4 regions of the Rhizobium azibense genome follow, and region 4 is predicted to be linked to each of the others. Evidence: predicted binding sites of a transcription regulator. Region 4 holds the regulator's gene; each other region holds the start of a gene.
What was found. The regulator LexA, encoded in region 4, represses DNA repair genes until DNA is damaged. The targets are predictions, from matches to a motif close to TGTTCNNNNTGTGTTCNG.

Region 1 (4,531 bases), on a different contig from region 4:
GCCGGAGATCAGGTAGTTCATGTTTTGATTGGCGAGCACGGCGGATTGCACGTCGAGCAATGCCATATCGACAAGCTGGCCTTTGCCGGTTTTCAGCGCATGGATGAGGGCTGCCTCGATTGCCGCGACAGCATAGATGCCGGTGAAGATATCGGCGATGGCCACACCTGCTTTCATCGGCTGGCGATCCGGCTCGCCGGTGATCGACATGAAGCCGGACATGCCCTGGACGATGTAGTCATAGCCCGCGAGGCTGGCATAGGGGCCAGACTGGCCGAAGCCGGTGATGGAGCAGTAGACGAGCTTGGGATTGATCTTGCGCAGGCTCTCGTAGTCGAGCCCATACTTGACGAGGCCACCGAGCTTGAAATTTTCGATCAGGACATCGGCCGTTGCCGCAAGGCGTCGCACCAGCGACTGGCCTTCCTCGGTCTTCAAATCGGCCGTGACAGAGCGCTTGTTGCGATTGGCGCAGTGATAATAGGCGGCTGAAAGGTTTTCGCCGTCGCCGCCCTCGACGAAGGGCGGCCCCCATTGGCGCGTATCGTCGCCGCCTTCCGGATTTTCGACCTTGATGACGTCTGCGCCTAGATCGGCCAATATCTGCCCGGCCCAGGGGCCTGCCAGGACGCGGGCGAGCTCGATGACCCTGAAGCCGGCAAGCGGCGGTTTCTTGCTACTTTCCGTCATGTTCCTCCCCGGAAACGGATCATGGTGCCCGCGTTGCCTCAGATGTATCGGATACGGGTTTGGATGCAAAGCGGCGCTCGCGCCAGATGATGTAAAGTCCCGATGCAATGATGATGAGAATTCCCAGCCATTTGATGGCGTCGGGAAAATCGCCGAAAACCAGCCATGCGAAGATCGTGGCCGAGACGATCTCAAAATATTGCAGCGGCGCTAAAGTCGAGGCGGGTGCGGAGCGATAGGCATAGACGCCGAGAATGCTGGCAATCGCGGCCGTTACGCCGACGCCAAGGAGCCAGACGAGACCCATCGTGGTTGGCGCTACCGGTTCGAACACATCCGAGCCGCTTCCACGAGCCAAGAAAAGCAGGACAGCACAGATGAAAAGACCCCACAGGCCCATGTGAAACTGCATCACCCATGGGTCCTCGCGCTGCGCCAGGGCCCTGTTCATCATCGCGGAGATGGCGATGCAGACTGCGCTGACGACCGGCAACAACGCCACGTAGCCGACTTCCTGGAAGCTTGGCTGAATGACCAGGATCGCGCCGAAGAAGCCGATCCCGCAGGCCGTGTAGCGCCTCCAGCCGATTGTCTCGCCCAGAAAAAGGCTGCTCAGGACTGTGAGGATGATGGGTTCGACGAAGAAGATCGCGATCGCATCTGCAACTGCCATGTATTTGAGCGTGGTGACGAACGAGATCATCGATATCGTGATGATGGCGCCGCGAATTGCGTGGAAGAGGCTCTGCCTCAAAGACGAATCCGTCAGTTTTTTGCGCCAGATGACAATGGGAAGCATGCACAGAGCCTGTATGGCAAAGCGTGCTGCGGTGATCTCCGCAGACGGAACCGTCGTGATGGCAAGCTTGGAAAAAATATCGATCAGCGGCGATACGAGCACCGAAAAAAACATGAGCATGAGGCCCATGCTGACTTCGGAGGAGCTATTCTTTGTTATCGCACTGTTCATTTCCGGTCCGCTCGTCGGGGCTTGCGGTTGCGCAATCGCACCAATCGGCAAACGCCGAAATCGCCGCTTCGGCGCCGATCTCGTTCAGAGTCTCGTGCCGCTTGTCCTGATATATTTCGGTGGTGATACGGGAGAAACCATGCTGTTTCAAATGGTTTGACAGCCACATCACGGCTTTTCCGCCATCGGTCGCCGGATCCTTTCCGCCGCCGACGAGATGGATCGGCAGGTTCTTTCGCAGCCTCTCGAGGTGCCGCTTCTGCGGCGCGCGAAAGGTGAGTTGAATAATATCGAGCCAGAGAGAAACGGAAGCATCGAAGCCACAGAGCGGATCGGCGATATATTTGTCGACTTCGGCCGGATCGCGCGAGAGCCAGTCATATGCAGTCCTGTGGCCGGGAATGGATTTGCCCCAGACGTCGAAGGTGAGCTTCGGCATGAGGGCGCTCGGAACGTCGGAACCCTTAAGGGCTTTCTCGGCAAGCAGGATGGCTTGCGCGGCCCTGCCTGTCAGACCGACAGCGAAATTCGAATTCCACACGGCCACGGCATCAAACTTTTCCGGATAGGTCACCGCAACATTGAGGGCGATCAGCCCGCCCATGGAGTGGCCGAAGAGGATCACGGGAAGGTTCGGATGAAATCTTGCCGCATAGTCGCGCATGGCGACCATGTCGGCAAGGACCTGCTGCATACCGTTGCGCCGGGCGAATTGGCCGATCGGCGCGCCGTTGGCCACGGTTTCGCCGTGGCCGCGGTGGTCGTGGGCATAGACATGATAGCCGCGTGCGGCCATCGCCTTGGCGAAGCGTGCGTAGCGCCTGGAATGTTCAGCAAGTCCGTGGGAGATCAGCAGGATGCCCCGCGGACGGCCGCAGGCCGCCTCATGATGAAAGGCGAGCATCGCCTCAGGCGCCTTAAGCCATTGTGTTTTCGAAAACATTTCCATCCTCCCGCTGCAAAAGAGCAGATCGCGGGCCAAATGCAACATCCTGACGCATGTTTGCTGTGGAATTTCCTGCGAGTCCGGGTTGCACTACCTCGGGCTTCGGGTCTATTCGTTCGCGAATTGTTCTGTCTGCGGGAGTTGCGATGAGCAGGGTGTTTGTGCGTTTGGTGGCGTTTGTTCTGTCGACCGTCATGGCCGGCTTTGCGGTTGCTCAGGATGAGGGCACGCGCTTCATCCTTGCTGCAAGTTGGCAGCCGGCATTCTGCCAGGTAAACCAAAGGAAGCCGGAATGCAGGACCCAGACGAAGGACCGTTTCGACGCGACGAATTTTTCGCTCCACGGCCTTTGGCCGCTGCGGCAGAATTACTGCGGTGTACCGAAGGAGCTGCAGGCAGTCGATAAAGACGGGGATTGGAAAAGGCTGCCGGAAGTCAAGCTGACGATCGAGAATGCGTCAGCCCTTGCGAGGGCCATGCCCGGATCGCAATCGGGCCTTGAGCGGCATGAATGGACGAAGCACGGCACCTGCACGAAGATGAGCGCCGACGATTATTTCAACGTGGCGATCCGCCTGATCGATGACCTCAACGGCTCGGCCGTTCGCGATCTCTTTGCCGCAAATGTCGGCAAGAAGGTCAATGCCGATCAGATCAAGGCGGCTTTCGACAAGAGCTTCGGTGCAGGTGCAGGCGAGCGTGTGAAGATGAACTGCCGGCGCGCAGGCGACGTGCGTGTCATCGCCGAGCTGACGATCGGGCTGTCGGAGGACGCGGGCTCGGTTGTCGGCGCCGGCGCTGGCCTTGCGAAACTCATGCAAGACGCCGGCCGCACCTCCTTCGGCTGCGACGAAGGCGTTGTCGACGCTGCGGGGTTCTGAGAGTTCATCGCACGGATGGATCGAGCGCAGCTCGAACAAGAGCGGGAAAAGAAATGCGGCTTTATGACTTCGGAAGCGTCGGGGAGGCCTACCAGAGATACTCGGACGGATACGAGGCCGAATTCGTCACCAGCTGGTGTTCGAAGTCGTGGCCGGCCTCACGTTTGCCTAGGCTGTTTCATGCGACTGGGCGGAAAGCCTGACGGGAACCGAGGAAATCCCTGCGTTGTCTTGTTTTTCGAACGCAGCCAAATCGATTGCCGTTCACAAAGCCGGTTTCGGCGTTGCCCGAACGCCGGCTTTCGCCTACATAGCGGCCACGGTTTTCAAAGTTTCCGCCCGGAGCAGCGTATAATGGCACGTCAGTTCATCTATCATATGGCCGGCCTCAACAAGGCCTATGGCAACAAGAAGGTGCTGGAGAACATCCACCTTTCCTTCTACCCCGATGCCAAGATCGGTATCCTCGGCCCGAACGGCGCCGGTAAGTCCACCGTTCTGCGCATCATGGCCGGTCTCGACAAGGAATATACCGGGGAAGCCTGGCTCGCCGAAGGCGCAACGCTCGGCTACCTGGCGCAGGAGCCGCAGCTCGACGCGTCGAAGACGGTGCTCGAAAACGTCATGGAAGGTGTGGCTTCCAAAAAGGCGATCCTCGACCGCTACAACGAACTGATGATGAACTATTCCGACGAGACGGCGGAAGAGGGGGCGAAGCTCCAGGACATTATCGACAGCCAGAACCTCTGGGACCTGGAAAGCCAGGTCGAAATGGCGATGGACGCGCTGCGCTGCCCCCCGGGCGATGCTTCAGTCGACAATCTTTCGGGCGGCGAAAAGCGCCGCGTGGCGCTCTGCCGCCTGCTGCTTGCCCAGCCGGATCTGCTGCTTCTCGATGAACCGACGAACCATCTCGATGCCGAGACGATCGCCTGGCTCGAAAAGCACTTGCGCGAATATCCAGGTTCCGTGCTGATGATCACCCACGACCGCTACTTTCTGGACAATGTCACCGGCTGGATCCTCGAGCTCGACCGCGGCCGC
Region 2 (4,531 bases), on a different contig from region 4:
TCCGCAACTCTATTTCCTCAGTCAGCTGCCGGCCGAGATGAGTCTCGGTGAGACGGTCTCTGTCGTCGTCATGGCGCTGGCGCTGTCTTTTCTCGCGACCATTTTCCCCGCCTGGCGGGCCTCGCGGCTCGATCCGGTGCAGGCGCTCCGCTACGAATAAGGAATGCTGATTTCAATGAAACGGAACGTCGTTCTCAAGCTTTCGGGGGTCGAGCGTCACTATGGCCAGGGCGATACCGTGCTCACCATTCTGAAGGGGGCAGATTTTACCCTTCACAGCGGCGAGATCGTCGCGTTGGTCGCTCCTTCGGGCACCGGCAAGTCGACACTGCTGCATGTCGCGGGCCTCCTTGAGCACCCAGACGGCGGCGAAGTCATTGTCAATGGTCAAGTCTGCGAAGGGCTGAGCGACGACAAGCGCACCGCAATCCGCCGCAGCGAGATTGGCTTCGTCTACCAGTTCCACCATCTGCTCCCGGAGTTTACGGCCCTCGAGAACATCATGATGCCGCAGATGATCGCCGGACTGCCGCGAAAGGAGGCCGGCGAACGTGCAAAGCAGCTGCTCGACTACATGCGTATTGGCCATCGCGCCAGCCATCGTCCCGGCGAGCTTTCGGGCGGCGAGCAGCAGCGGGTCGCGATTGCGCGCGCAGTTGCCAATGCGCCGACCGTGCTTCTGGCCGACGAGCCGACCGGGAACCTCGATCCCGAGACCGCAAGCTACGTGTTCGATGCGCTGGAGGCGCTCGTCCGCCAGTCAGGACTTGCAGCGCTGATCGCCACTCATAACCACGAGCTCGCCGGCCGCATGGACCGTCGCGTGACGATCAGCGACGGTAGGGTTGTCGAGTTCTGATCAGCAGCGGACGAGGCCGCCTCGGTAGTCCAGCTCGTAAGCTCTCCGCTCTTCAACGATGATGATTTCCCGTCCGCTGAAGTGATCGCAATCGCCAATGCTGTGGTCGGCATAAAAGCCGAAGGGATGCTCGAATTCCATGCCGCCCAGGAAGCGCCCGTATTCGGCATACATAGTCGAAAGCGCCGCTTTGATGACGGCGCCTGCCTTGTCCCCATCGATCAGGGCCGGCTCGACGATGCGGCCGAAATAGTTCATTACCCAGACCGGCTCGCCGCCCAGCCAAACGACTTCTTGACCGGCAAAATCCGTTCCGCCGAAATAGCTGTCGAGATAGCGCCAGTCTTCGCGCTCGTAGCCGATGTCGTGCGATCCGCTGCGGCAGCCGCCCAATTTTTTCCCGCCGCCGACATAGGTATTGGCCTTCGCTTCGACGATGAAGTCGTTCAATGCAGCAAGATTCATGGCTTTCGGCCTCCCGCGCTGAAGCTCTCTGAAAAACGTATGGCTGTAAAGAACAAAATGAGAACTTGCGACGAATGACCGCAATTCGACCGACCGCTTCACCGATCGCGTGGTGCTCGTTCGACTGGAACTTGCCGGCAGGAGAACCGTCGGCATTGTCGGCAGCCGATGCCGCTTAGAAACGAGGCGATGACGTTAATTCTCGTCCCGTCCCGCCGTTAACCATGCGGAAACGATTCCTGTTGACAACGGAACAATAGCGGAACAAATTGGAAACATAACGAGTAAGGAGAGCCAGATGACTGACATGATCCGTGATATCGCAGCATTCACCTCCATTGCGATGTTCGTTGCCAGCTTTTCATTGATCCTCATGGCAATGTAATTTTTCAGGGGACCGCATCGCATTCTTGCGGTCCCCACAAGGGGCTGCTTCTGGACATCGCTTTCATCAACACCGACAATGCAAACCGATTCATTCGGGCGATTGGAAGGGTATGAGATGGCGGATGCGGAGAGCGGCTTCGTCGGTGGTACGCCGGGTTTCGTGCATCTGCGTGTCCACTCGGCCTATTCGCTCCTTGAAGGGGCGCTGCCGCTGAAGAAGATCCTTTACAAGGCAACCGGCGATAGCCAGCCGGCGATCGCCATCACAGACACCAACAACCTGTTCGTCGCCCTCGAATTCTCGCAAAAGGCGATGGAGGAGGGGTTGCAGCCGATCATCGGCTGCCAGCTGTCGATCGATTTGGACGACCTGGAGACAGAAAGGCGCGGCGGCCAGCAGGGTCTGCCCAAGCTGCCTTCGATCGTCGTGCTCGCCGCGACCGCGGCTGGCTACGAGCGGCTCGTCGATCTCGTCAGCCGCGCTTATCTCGGCGGCGACGACAACCAGGCTGTCCATATCAGGGCCAACTGGCTGGAAGAGGCGGGAACCGAAGGGTTGATCGCGCTGACGGGTGCGCTTGGCGGTCCCGTCGATATGGCACTGAAGCAGGGGCATTCCGCACAGGCGCAAACCCGGTTGCTTGCCCTGAAGCACCTCTTTCCAGACCGGCTATATGTCGAATTGCAGCGCCACGGAACCTATGACAAGCGCCATGAACAGAGGGTCGTGGGGCTTGCATATGAGCACGATCTTCCGCTGGTGGCGACGAACGAGGCGTTTTTCCCGACGCGTGACGACTATGATGCCCACGATGCCCTGATGGCCGTTGCCCATAACGCCATCGTCTCGGACGACAGCCGCTTCCGCCTGACGCCGGACCACTATTTGAAGAGCCGCGCCGAGATGGCGAAGCTCTTTGTCGATCTGCCCGAAGCGCTGCAAAACACGGTGGAGATCGCCCGGCGCTGCTCCTTCGTACTGAAGACCCGCAAACCCATCCTGCCGCGCTTTACCGGTGCCACCGACGATCCCGAGGAGGCGGAACGCGCCGAAGCGCTGGAGCTCCGCCGGCAGGCGGAGGAGGGGCTCGACATGCGCCTTTCGACACTCGGCATGTCGCCCGGCTATGAGGAGAAGGATTACCGTGAACGGCTGGAATTCGAACTCAGCGTCATCGAGCGCATGCGGTTTCCGGGCTACTTCCTGATCGTTGCGGACTTCATCAAATGGGCAAAGCAGCATGATATCCCGGTTGGCCCCGGCCGCGGTTCCGGTGCAGGCTCGCTGGTTGCTTATGCGCTGACGATCACCGACGTCGACCCGCTGCGCTTTTCGCTGCTCTTCGAACGCTTCCTCAATCCCGAACGCGTCTCGATGCCCGACTTCGATATCGACTTCTGCCAGGATCGTCGCGAAGAGGTGATCCGCTACGTGCAGCAGAAGTACGGCCGCGCGCAGGTGGCGCAGATCATCACCTTCGGGTCGCTGCAGGCGCGCGCTGCCCTGCGCGACGTTGGCCGTGTGCTGGAAATGCCTTATGGCCAGGTCGACAAGATCTGTAAGCTGGTACCGAACAACCCGGCCAATCCGACGCCGCTCTCCAAGGCGATCGAGGAGGAGCCGAAGCTTCAGGAGGAGGCGGCGAAGGAGCCCGTGGTGGCGCGCCTGCTCGATATCGCCCAGAAGATCGAGGGCCTCTACCGCCACGCCTCGACGCACGCCGCCGGCATCGTCATCGGCGACCGCCCGCTTTCGAAGCTGGTTCCGATGTATCGCGATCCGCGCTCCGACATGCCGGTTACCCAGTTCAACATGAAGTGGGTCGAGCAGGCCGGCCTTGTTAAATTCGACTTCCTCGGCCTGAAAACGCTGACGGTACTGAAGGTCGCGGTCGATTTCGTCGCCAAGCGCGGTATCAAGGTGGACCTCGCCGCGATCCCGCTCGATGACAAGAAAACCTACGAGATGCTCTCGCGCGGCGAGACGGTCGGCGTGTTCCAGGTGGAAAGTGCCGGCATGCGCAAGGCGTTGATCGGCATGAAACCGGACTGCATCGAGGACATCATCGCCCTCGTCGCGCTTTATCGACCGGGCCCGATGGAAAACATCCCGACCTACAATGCCCGCAAGCATGGGGACGAAGAGATCGAGTCGATCCATCCGAAGATCGATCACCTGCTCAAGGAGACACAGGGCGTCATCGTCTATCAGGAACAGGTGATGCAGATCGCCCAGGTCCTGTCCGGCTATTCGCTCGGCGAAGCCGATCTTCTGCGCCGCGCCATGGGCAAGAAGATCAAGGCGGAAATGGACCAGCAGCGTGAACGCTTTGTCGACGGCGCCATCAAGAACGGCGTGTCGAAGCCGCAAGCCGATAATATCTTCGAATTGCTGGCAAAGTTCGCAAACTACGGCTTCAACAAGTCGCACGCTGCCGCCTACGCTATCGTTTCATATCAGACTGCCTATATGAAGGCGCATTACCCGGTCGAGTTCCTGGCCGCGTCGATGACGCTCGATATGTCGAACACCGATAAGGTCAACGATTTCCGGCAGGATGCCAAGCGCCTCGCCATCGAGGTCATTCCACCCTCGGTTCAAAGCTCGTTCCGACAATTTGAAACCGGCGACAACCGCATTTACTACGCATTGGCGGCGCTGAAGGGCGTCGGCGAAAATGCCGTCGATCACATTGTCGACGTGCGCGGCGACAAGTCTTTTGCGAGCATCGAAGACTTCTGCCTGCGCATCGATCCGCGCCAGGTCAACCGGCGCGTGCTGGAAAGCCTGATCTATGCCGGCGCCTTCGACTGCTTCGG
Region 3 (4,531 bases), on a different contig from region 4:
TCGACGGCATCGGAGAACTCCAGCGTCACTCGGCTTTGGCCGAACTGCGATTGCGAGGAGATCGATTTCAGCCCGCTGACGCGCGCCACTGCGCCTTCGATGACCTTGGTCAGCTCTTGATCGACCGTCTGCGGTGCAGCGCCGTCGAACATGGTGCGCACGGTCACGACCGGCCGGTCGACATCGGGCAGTTCGCGCACTTCGACCCCGGCATAGGCAGCAAGACCCGCAACCACCATCAGCGTATTGAAGACCAGCGCCAGGATCGGGCGGCGCACGAAGAGTGCCGTGAAGGTTTGCTTGCCGGATGCTCTTTCGGGAAGATCGGTGACGGTCACGTTCATTGTGTCGCGACCCCGTTTTTCGAGGCCATTTCATTGCCGAAGCGCACCGGCCCACCCTCGCGGACGCGCTGCAGGCCCTGCGTCACGATGGCGTCGCCATCCTTGATGCCGGCCTTCACGAGCACGAAATCCGGATTGCGTTGCACGATGCTGACACGCACCTTGTTCGACTTGCCGTCGACCACCCGCCAGACGAAAGAGCCCTGCGAATCCCACTGGACGGAAAGCGGATCAACGGCCGGATATTTGTCGCCTGCGAATTTCATGCTGACATTGAAGGACATGCCGGCGCGAAGCACGTCGGCGCGGTTGTCGATCTTGGCGCGGATGCGCAGTGTCCGGCTCGCCGCATCGATGCGGTTGTCGACTGCCTGGACCTCTCCGGTGAACGCCTGTCCCGGCCGCGCGACGGTGGTTACCTCAACCGGCTGGCCGACGGAAACCGTATTGGCAAAGCGCTCCGGCACCCAGTAGTCGACCAGGATTTCCGAGCGGTCGTCGAGCGTCACGATCGGCGTGCTGGTGGTCACGTTGTCGCCGATGTTGACCGGGACGATGCCGACGATGCCGTCGATCGGCGCCACGATATTGCGCCGGGTGAGATTGAGCTCGGCGGCCTGCAGCTGCAGCCGCGCCCCCTGCTCGGCGATCTCGGCATCGAATACGTCCATGCGCGCAACGCTGGACTTGATGTTGTGATAGAGATTGGATTTCTCGATCGCGCTCTTCAGCGCCACTTCGGCCTGCCCCTTGGCGATCACCTGCTCCTCGCTGTCGAGCTTGGCAAGCACCTGACCCTGCTTGACCTTGTCGCCGGACTTGATGAGGATCTCACGGATCGTGCCCATTGCCTGCGGCGTCACCGCCACGGAGCGGATCGCGTCGCCTGTGCCGATCGCGTTCAGCCGGTCGTTGACAACGCCCTGCACGACGGCCTGCGTCACGACCAGAACGGCGCTGTTGCGCCCGCCGCCGTTGCGTCCGCCCTGGCTGCCCTCGCCCTGACCCGACGCATCGCCCCCGGGCTTCACGGGGGGAGCCACCCTGGCGACAAGGTTTTGCGGGACGCCGGCATTTCTCAATACATCGGCGGCACCCGGCACAAGAAAAATCCATCCGGCAAAGCCGGCCGCAATAACGATAAGAGAAAGAACAAACTGCTTCCAAAAGGCCATACACGTCTCCGAAGGGGCCGAGGGTCAGACCCGGGACGATCCCAAGAGCGCTTTAGACATATTCCCCACTGACTGCGGCAATATCGCCCCTTTACAAGCGGCCATCAAGCGCACGTGCCGGTCATTACAGAATTGTAATCTCCATCCTCACGAAAACAGGTCACTTTTGCTTGAGCGGAAGCGTATTTCCGGCTCGCGACTGACAATCGCTACTTTAGGGACTGGACAAGCATCTGCCGCCGCCCTGAATGCGCCGGCGCGCCAGCGGTCGGCCTTCCTCCTGGAGGGGTTGGAATGAACCAAGAACATCTTTTCTGGCCTTTCCATCCCGAATCACTACATTACGCGCCATGAGCAATAGTTTCGACGATATCCCCTTCTTCGACGAAGAACCGGGCGAGGCCCCGCGCAAGCCGCAGGCGCCTACGCCTGCAGCCGGAGGGATCGCCGCCCGTGCCATGGCTGCCCGCGACGGCGCCAAGCGACCGGATTACCTCGCGGGCCTGAACCCCGAACAGACGGAAGCCGTCGAAACGCTGGAAGGTCCGGTCCTCGTGCTGGCGGGCGCCGGCACCGGCAAGACCCGCGTGCTGACGACCCGCATCGCGCACATCTTAAGCACCGGCCGCGCCTTCCCCTCGCAGATCCTCGCCGTCACCTTCACCAACAAGGCGGCGCGCGAAATGAAGGAGCGCATCGCGCTGCTCGTCGGCGGCGCCGTCGAAGGCATGCCCTGGCTCGGCACCTTCCACTCGATCGGTGTCAAGCTCCTTCGCCGCCACGCCGAGCTCGTCAACCTGCGGTCCGATTTCACCATCCTCGATACCGACGACGTCGTGCGCCTCATCAAGCAACTGATCCAGGCCGAGGGCCTCGACGACAAGCGCTGGCCGGCCAAGCAATTCGCCGGCATGATCGATACGTGGAAAAACAAGGGGCTCGGTCCCGCCGACATCCCCGAAGGCGACGCCCGCGCCTTTGCCAACGGCAAGGGCCGCGAACTCTACTTCGCCTATCAGGCGCGACTGATGAGCTTGAACGCCTGTGATTTCGGCGACCTGCTCATGCATCCCATTGCCATTTTCCGCAAGAACCCGGACCTGCTCAAGGAATACCACCAGCGCTTCCGCTATATCCTCGTCGACGAATATCAGGATACCAACACCGCGCAGTACATGTGGCTGCGGCTGTTGGCACAGCGGCCGGGCCGCAAGTCGACCTCGCCCCTGGTAGGGGGGATGCCCGGCAGGGCAGAGGGAGATATCGCGTCGGACACCGGCTCGAGAACATCCGCCTTTGTCGCCTCCCCCGACATCTCCTCGAAAAGGGAAGAGATCGCGGAAACCACCATCAACATCTGCTGCGTCGGCGACGACGACCAGTCGATCTACGGCTGGCGCGGCGCCGAAGTGGACAATATCCTGCGCTTCGAGAAAGATTTCCCGGGCGCCAAGGTCATCAAGCTGGAGCGCAACTACCGCTCGACCGAACACATCCTCGGCGCCGCCGCGCATCTAATCGCGCACAACGAAGGCCGCCTGGGCAAGACGCTGTTTACCGACCGCGTCGACCCGGAAGACGTCAAGGTGCAGGTGCATGCTTCCTGGGACAGCGAAGAGGAAGCCCGCGCCATCGGCGAGGAGATTGAGGCCCTGCAGCGCAAGCAGCACGACCTCAACGACATGGCGATCCTGGTGCGGGCCTCCTTCCAGATGCGCGAATTCGAAGACCGCTTCGTGACGCTCGGGCTCAACTACCGCGTAATCGGCGGCCCGCGCTTTTACGAGCGCCTCGAAATCCGCGATGCCATGGCTTATTTCCGCCTCGTCGCGCAGCCCGCCGACGACCTCGCCTTCGAGCGCATCATCAACACCCCGAAGCGTGGCCTCGGTGAGACGACCGTGCGCGCGCTGCACGACTATGCCCGTGCCCGTGATATCCCGATGCTCGCAGCAGCGGCCGACATCATCGAAACAGACGAGCTGAAACCGAAGGCGCGCAAAGCGCTTTTCGACGTGGTGCACAGCTTCAGGAATTGGCAGCAAAGGCTTGAAACGACTCCGCATACCGAACTTGCCGAGCAGATCATCGAAGAGTCCGGCTACACCGACATGTGGAAGGCCGACAAGACGGCGGAGGCGCCCGGCCGGCTGGAAAACCTCAAGGAACTGATCCGCTCGATGGAAAGCTTCGAGTCGTTGCGTGGCTTCCTGGAGCACGTCGCACTGGTCATGGATGCCGAGCAGAACGAAAACCTCGACGCCGTTTCGATCATGACGCTGCACTCGGCCAAGGGGTTGGAGTTCGACACCGTCTTTTTGCCGGGCTGGGAAGAGGGCCTCTTCCCGCATCAGCGCTCGCTCGACGAAAGCGGCCGCGCCGGCCTTGAGGAGGAGCGCCGCCTCGCCTATGTCGGCATCACCCGCGCCAAGCGCCGCTGCCACATCTGGTTCGTCTCCAACCGCCGCATCCACGGTCTCTGGCAATCGACCATCCCCTCCCGCTTCCTCGACGAACTGCCGGAAACCCATGTGGAAGTCGCCGAAGTCGAGCAGAGCTACGGCGGTTACGGCCGCGGCGGCTACGGCCAATCGCGCTTCGACAAGGCCGACCCCTTCGCCAATTCCTATTCCACCCCCGGGTGGAAACGCGCCCAAGCCAACAGGACCGATGCCACCCGCGACAACTGGGGCACGCGCTCGGGCCACGCCGTCGAACGTATCGGCTACGGCGAAAGCGGCCCCAAGGGTCGCATGATCGACGGCGAACTCGTCGCCAAATCCACCTCCACCGAACCATCCCGCTTCCAGATGGGCGACCGCGTCTTCCACCTGAAATTCGGCAATGGGAATATTACCGGGATCGAGGGCAACAAACTGACGATCGATTTTGATCGGGCCGGGCAAAAGCGGGTGTTGGATGGGTTTGTGGAACGGGTTTGACTAGCCGTCCGGCAGCGCGGCACGAGACGTCCCTTCCAGATCCGGCCCTGATTTCACGGCCGGCTTTTTC
Region 4 (4,531 bases):
ACGAAAAGCTGCGCGAGCAGTTCAATTCGAGCGTTCGCACGCTTTCCGAAGCGATGAAGGAAATCTCGAGCGTGACGAATGTAGTGAGGACCGCCTCCGGCGAAATCGCGTCGAGCACAGACGATCTGGCCCGGCGAACCGAGCATCAAGCCGCCTCGCTGGAGCAGGCGGCCTCGGCGCTCGACCAGATCACGGTCACCGTCAAGAACTCGTCGGAACGCGCCAATGAAGCGAACGTGATGATGACGGCGACGAAGGAAAGCGCCAGCTACTCGGCAACCGTCGTGCACGAGGCGGTCGCTGCGATGGAGAAGATCGAGACATCGTCCGCGCAGATCGGCGAGATCATCAACGTTATCGACGAAATCGCCTTCCAGACCAACCTGCTCGCGCTCAATGCCGGCGTGGAAGCCGCCCGCGCGGGCGAGGCCGGAAAAGGTTTTGCGGTCGTTGCGCAGGAAGTGCGTGACCTTGCTGGCCGCTCCGCCAATCTCGCAAAGGAAATCAAGCAGTTGATCGAGACGTCCTCCAGCCAGGTTTCGGCCGGCGTCGCCTTGGTCAGCCGCACCGGTGAAGCGCTCAGCAATATCGATCGGCAGGTTCTGAAGGTCACCGCGCTAATCGAGTCGATCGTGCGTTCCTCTGGCGAACAAACGACCGCTCTCCTGGAAATCAACGCCGCCGTCAATACTATGGACAGCGTCACGCAGCAGAACGCGGCGATGGTTGAACAGACAAGTGCCGCCTGCCGCGAGCTCGGTGACGAGGCGATACACCTCAATCACCTGCTGGCCCGTTTCCTTCTCGAGGACGCAACGGCGTCCGCTCCAACGCGGCCGTACCCAAGCGAAAGGATGGCGCTCGCCCGTTGACTGCGGGCAGCTTCGGCCAGTATCACGTCGCCTTGGCGACGGCGTCGAGAGCCAGCAGCTTTTCCAGAAGCCGAGGCATGTCGTTCAAATACACCATGTTGGGGCCGTCGCAGGGGGCATTGTCCGGGTCCTCGTGGGTCTCGATGAAGACACCTGCAACGCCGACTGCAACGGCTGCCCGCGCCAGCGTCTCGACGAACTGCCGCTGCCCACCCGATGTCGTGCCCTGGCCGCCGGGCTGCTGTACGGAATGTGTCGCATCGAAAATGACCGGAGCTCCCATTGCCGCCATGATCGGCAGCGCGCGCATGTCGGAGACCAACGTGTTGTAACCGAAGGATGCGCCACGCTCACAAAGCAGAACGTTCGGGTTGCCGCTCTGATTCAGCTTGGCAAGAACATTGTTCATGTCCCAGGGAGCGAGAAACTGGCCCTTCTTGACGTTGATGACACGGCCGGTCTTCGCAGCCGCCACAAGCAAGTCCGTCTGACGCGAGAGGAAGGCCGGGATCTGCAGAATGTCCACGACCTCGGCGACCAGCGCGCATTGCTCTTGCGAATGGATATCTGTCAGAACCGGAATGCCGAGTTCCTTCTTGAGGTCGGCGAAGACTTCCAAGCCCTTCTCCAGCCCGATGCCGCGTTTGCTCGACAGCGATGAGCGGTTCGCCTTGTCGAAGGAGGTCTTGTAGACGAGCCCGACGCCGAGCTTGCCGCAAAGCTCCTTGAGCGTGCCTGCGACCATGAAGGCATGGTCGCGGCTCTCCATTTCGCATGCCCCTGCGATCAGCGACAGCTTGCCACTGTTGGAAAATACCACGCGGCCGGCACCTTCGCCGACTGCGACTTCTGAATTCGTATTGCTCATCGGGTCTCCTCGAAGGCGAAGATCGCACCTTGGCCGGGCGCAGGCTTCACCAGAACTCTGTTGTTCTTGCGTGTATAGGGCATCCCGTTATCAGCCAAAAGCGCTTCTGTCACGGCAAGATCGGTGGTGCGGAAAACGATAGCGCTGCCTCTCAGCCCCTTATCCACGGTTAACGGCGCCGAATCGAAATAAGCCTCCATCCCTTCCGGCGACAGCACACTGATCCTGGCATTCGCTGCTGCGATCGCAACCCCGAACGGGGTCCGCCCGATTTCCGTCGTAGACAGGGCCAACTGAAGGAACGAGCCGTAGGCTTCAGGCTCGGGGGCGCTTAGCACGATCTCCGAGATGCCGGTTGCACCATTCGCATGCTTTTCCAGCGCACTGCGATCGGCCGGAAAGGCATTGATGCGCTGGCAGTCAAAGAGGAAGAAATCCGGCGCCCGAAGATCGGCGGCAAAGGCAAGCTTGAAAGTGCCTGTCGATTGCGAGCCGTCCGGCATCTTGATCTGGCGCGAAAACTCCAGCATCGCGCCGCCGCTCTTTCTCGCACGCACGAAATGGGCATGATCGGCGTCCGCGTCCTCGGTGCTGAATGCTGCCGCAGAGAAACCGTCATTGCCGCACCGGAAACGAAATGCCTGGTCGCGCGCCACAAAGACGTTTCCGTGCCGCACTGATTCTTCACATTCTTTCGCATTCGCGACGCCAAGAGGCTCGAGATAGGTCTTGTCGGCGAAGTAAACGCAAGCATTCACCGTGCCGAAAGGATGACGGCCCTCGGCGGCAACCGTGAACCCCAATCGTCCCAGCCGCTCGCGCGCGAGATCGATGTTGGTGACCGGTAGAACAACATGATCCAACGGATGCAGCATGGCATAAGGTCTCCGTTTCCCTGTGATGAAGATGTGTGCCGCTCTGTGGTCAATGCAAGCTGAAAGCGCTTGCCCGGCAAACAAAAGTTTCGGAAAAAGAACGCAGTTGAGACGAAGTTTTACGAAAATTTAGGCACTTGCGGAACACATATGGAACATATAGTGTCTGTTCTGGCTTTGTTTCACGAATCTGAGGTTAAACTTCGATGCTGACACGCAAACAACAGGAGCTTCTCCTCTTCATTCATGAGCGTATGAAGGAATCCGGCGTTCCGCCATCCTTCGACGAGATGAAGGATGCGCTGGATCTGGCGTCAAAGTCCGGCATCCACCGACTGATTACCGCTCTCGAAGAGCGCGGTTTCATTCGTCGCCTACCGAACCGCGCCCGCGCCCTGGAAGTGATCAAACTACCGGAAGCCTATAGTCCGAGCATCCAGCCCCGCCGCGGCTTTTCGCCGAGCGTCATCCAGGGCAGCCTCGGCAAGCCGCAACCTGCGGCCGTTGCGCCGAAACCGGCGAACGAAGACCATAACAGCTCCATTTCGGTTCCCGTCATGGGCCGCATTGCCGCAGGCGTGCCGATCTCGGCGATCCAGAACAACACCCACGACATCAACGTTCCGGCCGATATGCTCAGTACCGGCGAACACTACGCACTTGAGGTCAAGGGCGATTCGATGATCGATGCTGGTATCTTCGATGGCGACACGGTCATCATCCGCAATACCAGCACCGCCAGTCCCGGCGACATTGTCGTGGCACTTGTCGATGACGAGGAAGCGACGTTGAAGCGGTTCCGCCGCAAGGGTGCATCCATCGCGCTTGAGGCGGCGAATCCGGCCTACGAGACGCGCATCTTCGGACCCGATCGCGTCAAGGTTCAGGGTAAGCTCGTCGGCCTAATCCGCCGCTACCATTGACCGGCAGCGCGTAGTCGCGAAAGGCGTCGCCGCGTCTCGTGGTGGCGGGTCCAGGGCGATCGCGCTTCGCCAAGGCGTTGTCCAAAGGGCGGTTCGACGGCACGGGTTTTCCGTAAGGTTTTTCACCCGCAAGAAGGATTGCGCCGGATCAGCAGGCGCTGTTCCGCGCACGCGGGATCCATGCGCGGTTTTTCTGGCCTGGAAGCGGCGATCGGTTCGCGGCGGCTCGGAGGTTTCGCTGCATCTTCGGTCAGTGCCCATGGCCATGCTCAGTGTTTTGACCTGAGCGACCGCGGCCGTGAGCACTGCGTGCTGGCTGCAGGGATATGCAAGCCTTCGCTGCAGCGCTGGTGACCGGACCAGCGCCGGCGATCTTAAGAAGCGCTCCACCAACCTGGTCTTGCTCCATATGATCGCTATTTCCGAGCTCAACGTGGTTGTTTGTCGGATTGTGGCTCGGCCTCAGCCTTTTCCGCGCGTGCCCTGAGCTTATCCGACTAAAAAGACAGCGGCCGCAGGCGCGCTTACCGCCATTGTGACAATCTCCTTCATCATTATCATGCCTGCATGATCATACCTGCATGCGTGATTGCCAGCCTGCCCATGCCCTGCCTTGGGAGGGTTTCGCACCTGTGATCGCGATAGCAAGGACCGTATCTTATTGGAGCGACGATGCCGCAGCGGACAGGCTGCGTGGGTCACACCTGCCGGCTGCATGTATCGGCTACTTCTTGAAGCCGTAAGCGCCTCCTTGGTCGCCAATTACCGCCCCCCCGAGGGACCTCGCAATGCCGCCACAATGGCTGATCGGTGGCGCTATTGGCAGGCGAGAGCCCTGTGTTTGCCGAAGGCTTCTCCCGTATACCAAAAGCGCAAAGAGCAGGATGGCACTACATGCCGGCTATATTTTGCGAAAGCCGATTTTGCAGCTCGCTCGTTTTCAACTCAAGGCATGCACCAAGGGCTCGCCACCCTGGAATACAACCTAAATGC

Region 1: a site for LexA is predicted at 2,720-2,737, ahead of EV130_RS13940 (ribonuclease T2 family protein). Genes of this name have one in related genera too.
Region 2: a site for LexA is predicted at 1,585-1,602, ahead of dnaE (DNA polymerase III subunit alpha). Genes of this name have one in related genera too.
Region 3: a site for LexA is predicted at 1,810-1,827, ahead of EV130_RS33345 (ATP-dependent helicase). Genes of this name have one in related genera too.

Annotation. Positions count from the first base shown of each region.
Region 1 is NZ_SMBJ01000005.1:148,997-153,527, forward strand. Features, by position in the region: gene caiB (succinate--glutarate CoA-transferase) at 1-690, opposite strand, end outside; gene EV130_RS13930 (DMT family transporter) at 710-1,660, opposite strand; gene EV130_RS13935 (alpha/beta hydrolase) at 1,635-2,603, opposite strand; gene EV130_RS13940 (ribonuclease T2 family protein) at 2,753-3,487, shown strand; gene ettA (energy-dependent translational throttle protein EttA) at 3,842-4,531, shown strand, end outside.
Region 2 is NZ_SMBJ01000008.1:231,153-235,683, forward strand. Features, by position in the region: gene EV130_RS21115 (lipoprotein-releasing ABC transporter permease subunit) at 1-160, shown strand, start outside; gene EV130_RS21120 (ABC transporter ATP-binding protein) at 176-859, shown strand; gene EV130_RS21125 (DUF5680 domain-containing protein) at 860-1,324, opposite strand; gene dnaE (DNA polymerase III subunit alpha) at 1,827-4,531, shown strand, end outside.
Region 3 is NZ_SMBJ01000005.1:209,057-213,587, reverse strand. Features, by position in the region: gene EV130_RS14230 (efflux RND transporter permease subunit) at 1-344, opposite strand, end outside; gene EV130_RS14225 (efflux RND transporter periplasmic adaptor subunit) at 341-1,519, opposite strand; gene EV130_RS33345 (ATP-dependent helicase) at 1,870-4,461, shown strand.
Region 4 is NZ_SMBJ01000012.1:100,265-104,795, forward strand. Features, by position in the region: gene EV130_RS26740 (methyl-accepting chemotaxis protein) at 1-872, shown strand, start outside; gene kdsA (3-deoxy-8-phosphooctulonate synthase) at 895-1,740, opposite strand; gene EV130_RS26750 (VOC family protein) at 1,737-2,615, opposite strand; gene lexA (transcriptional repressor LexA) at 2,822-3,538, shown strand.